One region of the Methylobacterium sp. P1-11 genome, then DNA from elsewhere that is predicted to be linked to it. Evidence: predicted binding sites of a transcription regulator. Region 1 holds the regulator's gene; the other holds the start of a gene.

The links. Region 1 encodes LexA, which represses DNA repair genes until DNA is damaged. Its sites were predicted from a motif close to TGTTCNNNNTGTGTTCNG; they were not measured.
Region 2: dinB (DNA polymerase IV) is a predicted target of LexA. The motif match lies at 998-1,015, and genes of this name have one in related genera.

Annotation. Positions count from the first base shown of each region.
Region 1 covers NZ_NPKS01000003.1:57,823-60,273, forward strand. Annotated here, with positions in the region: gene CIW48_RS04300 (ComEC/Rec2 family competence protein) at 1-710, shown strand, start outside; gene lexA (transcriptional repressor LexA) at 704-1,429, opposite strand; gene CIW48_RS04310 (hypothetical protein) at 1,677-2,126, shown strand; gene CIW48_RS04315 (hypothetical protein) at 2,134-2,349, opposite strand.
Region 2 covers NZ_NPKS01000014.1:79,403-81,853, forward strand. Annotated here, with positions in the region: gene dinB (DNA polymerase IV) at 1-974, opposite strand, end outside; gene rimO (30S ribosomal protein S12 methylthiotransferase RimO) at 1,198-2,451, opposite strand, start outside.

The sequences.
Region 1 (2,451 bases):
TCGGCACCGCGGCCCTGATCCTGCTGACCCTCGGCCTGCTGCTGGCGACGCTCCCGGCGTCCCGCCTGCGCTGGCTTGCCGTGCCGCCGCTCCTGTTCGGCCTCGTCCTCGCGGCCCGGCCGGACCGCTACGACCTCTACGTCGATCGACAGGGCGGGGGCGCTGCCGTGCGGGGGCCGGACGGCCGTCTCGCGGCCCTCGGCAGCCCCTCCGGCTTCGTCCTCGAACAATGGCTGAAGGCGGATGGCGACGGACGGCAGCCCGGGGCGCTGATCGTCCGTTCGGGCAGCGGCCGCTGCGACCGGCTCGGATGCACCGCGCGCCTGCCGGACGGAAGGGCGGTCGCCCTGGTGCGGGACCGGCGGGCCTTCCCGGAAGATTGCGCCCGCGCCGCGATCCTGATCACCGGCCTTACGGCGCCGCCGACCTGCACGGGCCCCTTGGTGATCGACCGGCGCGTTCTGGCCGCCCGCGGAGCGGTAGCCCTCCGGGCCGACGGCGAAGGCTTCACCGCCCGCTACACCCGAGCCGACGGCCGCGCCGTGCCCTGGCAACCGCGTTCGGTACACGGGCCGGGACCGCCGCAGCCGATCATCGCTGCGTCGGAAGGCGCCCACGCCCCGGAGGATGGGGCGGCAACGCCTCCGGAAGCCGATGCGCCAGGCGGGGACTTGGTCCCCGGCGACGCACCGACCGAGCCGCTTCAGTAGCGACGGACGAGGCTGACGAGGCGGCCCTGGATCTGGACCCGGTCGGGTCCGAGGACGCGGGTCTCGTAGGCCGGGTTGGCGGCCTCCAGGGCGATCGAGGAGCCGCGGCGGCGCAGGCGCTTGAGCGTCGCCTCCTCATCGTCGATCAGCGCCACGATGATGTCGCCGGTATTGGCGGTGTCCTGCTTGCGGATCACCACGAGGTCGCCGTCGAGGATGCCGGCCTCGACCATCGAGTCGCCGCGCACCTCAAGGGCGTAGTGCTCGCCGCCCGCCACGAAATCCGGCGACAGGGTGATGGCGTGGCTCTGATTCTGAATCGCTGAGACCGGCGTACCGGCCGCGATCCGGCCCATTACGGGAATCGAGATGGCGCGGCCGGCCTCGTCGATCATCCGCGTGCTGGCCGGTGCCGGTGGCTGCCTGGATTTGCCGCCCTCGACAACGCTCGGGGTGAAGCGGCGCGGCTCGGCCGGGACCGAGGACGGCGCCATCTGGCTGAGGCTCTCGGGAATGCGGATCACCTCGATGGCGCGCGCCCGATTCGGAAGGCGCCGGAGGAAGCCGCGCTCCTCCAGGGCCGTGATCAGCCGGTGGATGCCGGACTTCGACTTGAGATCGAGGGCGTCCTTCATCTCGTCGAAGGACGGCGGGACACCACATTCCTGCATCCGGCTCTGGATGAATCGCAGGAGGTCCAGCTGCTTGCGCGTGAGCATCGACGGGGGACTCGCGGCTTGGCGGACCGCCACGTGACGGTCTCCGAAACAAATCACGAACAGGTTAAACGTTCCGCAAGTGTTCCGCAAGATGGCACCGCCACGCTTGGCGCGTCGCGGCCAGCCGGCGGGAGAAGCCGAGAAACGCATTGACGGCATAAGCGGAGCCGTTTCAATGCATCGCGCTGCCCCGCCGGAAGGGCGGCGGATCCGGGGCGCGGGCAGGGACCCTCTTGGAATGACGAGGATGCGACGACCCGCAGCGCTTCTGCTCCTCGGCCTCGCTGCCCTCGGCTTGGCCGGCTGCACCACCGGGTTCTCCTACATCTCGCGCAACTACGTGGCGCTCACCCCACAGGTGGTGACGATCGGCTGCAAGGAGCCCTACGAGGTCTACGATAATCGGCAACTGCGCCGGATGCTGATCGTCTCCAACGCCCTGCGCGAATATACCGGCTGCAATTTGAGCGAGGTCCGGATCGATCCGGAGCCGGACGCGACCCGGGTGAAGCGCTTCCGCACCGCCGCCCGGGCCTATCTCGACGAGACCGTGCGCGAGGATTGTCGGATCACCGGCGAGTCCGTCTTCGATCCTCTGAAGACCGAGTTCGCCTACGCGTGCGATGCGCCGGTCGAGAAGCGCGGTTCCGTGGTGCCGCGTCTGCCGGGCCGCAATCCGGGCCTCGGCGCGCGCTGACCGGCCATCAGGCGCCCGGCTTCGGGAAGGTCCGTTCCGCCGCGTCACCGGCGGCGGCGAGCAGGGCGCGGGCGAAGGCCCGGGCCTCTGCCCGGTCGAGCACGATGGCGGCGGTGACCGGCGCGCCGCCGAGATCGGCGAGGGCGAGTTCCAGGCGCACCCCGTCGGGAACGGCGCTCGCCTGAAGGCTCCAGCCGGAGCCTCGATCCGTGCTCTCCGCCATCTTACGTTCCTCCCGCATGCCCCGGGGAAGCGCCGCAGGCCCCGCCGGAACGGCCCAGGCCCGGGACTGTTCCCGAGCCGCGCCCCGCGCTTCCCTGCCTCG
Region 2 (2,451 bases), on a different contig from region 1:
AGCAGGTCGAGGCCGACCCGCTCCAGATTAGCCCGGTCGGCGACGGGGACGGGCAGCGACCGCGCCCGGGTGACCTGGGCGAAGTCCGAGAACTTGAGCTTCAGGGTCACGGTCCGGGCGCGCATGCTCTTGGCGTCGGCCCCGGCCCAGACCTTGTCGAACAGCGGCGCCAGCCGGGCGGCCAGGACCTCGAAGGCGGCCGTGTCGTCCGAGAAGGTGGTCTCGGCGCCGATCGACTTGCGCACCCGGTGGGCGCGCACCGGCCGCGCGTCGATGCCCCGGGCGACCGCGTGGTAGTAGGCGCCCGCGGAGCCGAAGGTCTCGCGCAGGCGCTCCAGAGGCCAGGCGCGGAGATCCGCCCCTGTCTCGATCCCGAGCCGCTTCATCTTCGCCTCGGTGACCGGGCCGACCCCGTGGAACCGGCCGATCGGCAGCGCGGCCACGAAGTCCGGCCCCATGGCGGGGGTGATGACGAACAGGGCGTCGGGCTTCCTGTGGTCGGACGCCACCTTGGCGAGGAACTTGTTGTACGAGACCCCCGCCGAGGCGACGAGCCCGGTGCGCTCCAAGATCTCGGCCCGGATCGCCTTCGCCACGGCCGTGGCGGTCGGGAGACCCAGGAGGTTCTCGGTGACGTCGAGATAGGCCTCGTCGAGCGCCACCGGCTCGATGACGGCCGTGTGCCGGGCGAAGACCGCGCGGATCTCCTCCGAGACCGCCCGGTAGACCTCGAAGCGCGGCTTCACGAACAGCAGGTCCGGGCAGAGCCGGCGGGCGGTGGCCGACGGCATGGCCGAGCGGACGCCGAACTTCCGCGCCTCGTAGCTCGCCGCCGCCACGACCCCCCGCTCCCGCGAGCCGCCCACCGCCAGCGGCAGGCCGCGCAGGGACGGGTCGTCGCGCTGCTCCACGGAGGCGTAGAACGCGTCCATGTCGATGTGGATGATCTTGCGGAGCGCGACCTCCGGATCCATCGCCGCCTCGGAGGTCCGCCGTGGGTTCCTGCTCTGTTCTGAATGATCGCGGCGACCTAGCGGGGTCAAGCAGGGCCGGTCGCGCCTTCAACAGGGATATCCCGCCCGTGCCCTCATCCTGAGGTGCCCGCGTCAGCGGGCCTCGAAGGAGGCCTCCGCTGCGCTCCGGCGCCTCAGGATGAGGATGTAGGTTGGAGGCCCGTCAGGGTCAGCCGCAGCCCGTTCAGGCGACGCTGCCGTAAAGGTCGTAGGCCTCGGCCCGGTCGATCTTCACGGTGACGATGTCGCCGACCCGGACCGGGCGCCGGAAGGCGGCGTGGACGGTGCCGTCGATCTCCGGCGCGTCGGCCTTGGACCGGCCCCGCGCGACCCCGCCCTCGACGGCGTCGACGATCACGGGCAGCCGCTTGCCGACCTTGGCCCGCTGAAGCCGGAGCGCGATGCCGTTCTGGGTCTCCATGAACCGGCGCTTGCGCTCGGCCTTGACCGCCGGCGGCACGAGGTCGCCGAGCGCGTTGGCGGTGGCCCCCGCCACCGGCTCGTACTCGAAGCAGCCGACGCGATCGAGCTTGGCCTCCTGCAGCCAGGCCAGCAATTCCTCGAACTCGGCCTCGGTCTCGCCGGGGAAGCCGACGATGAAGGTCGAGCGGATCGCGAGGTCCGGGCAGGTCTGCCGCCAGCTGCGGATCCGGTCGAGCTGCCGCTCTTGATTGCCGGGGCGGCGCATGCGCTTGAGCACCGACGGGCTCGCGTGCTGGAGCGGCATGTCGAGATAGGGGAGCACCTTGCCCTCGGCCATCAGCGGGATGACCTCGTCCACGTGCGGGTAGGGGTAGACGTAGTGCAGCCGGACCCAGGCGCCGAGCGCGCCGAGCTCCCGGGTCAGGTCGTAGAACTTCGCCCGGACCTGCCGGTCCTGCCACGGGCTCTCGGCGTAGCGGATATCGACGCCGTAGGCGCTGGTGTCCTGGCTGACCACCAGCAGCTCCTTCACGCCGGCTTTGACCAGCTTCTCGGCCTCGCGCAGCACGTCGGCGGCCGGGCGGCTGACGAGATTCCCGCGCAGGGACGGGATGATGCAGAAGCTGCAGCGGTTGCTGCACCCTTCCGAGATCTTCAGGTAGGCGTAGTGGCGCGGGGTGAGCTTGATACCCTGCGGCGGCACGAGGTCGAGGAACGGGTCGTGGGCCGGCGGCACCGCCTCGTGGACGGCCGCCACGACCGACTCGTAGGCCTGGGGCCCGGTCACCGCCAGGAGGTCCGGGTACTTCTCGCGGATCTCCTCCGGCTGCGCGCCCATGCAGCCGGTGACGATGACGCGGCCGTTCTCCGCCATGGCCTCGCCGATCGCCGAGAGCGACTCCGCCTTGGCCGAATCGAGGAAGCCGCAGGTGTTGACGATCACCACGTCGGCGCCGTCGTGCCGGCGGGCCAGCTCGTAGCCCTCGGCGCGGAGATGGGTCAGGATCCGCTCGGA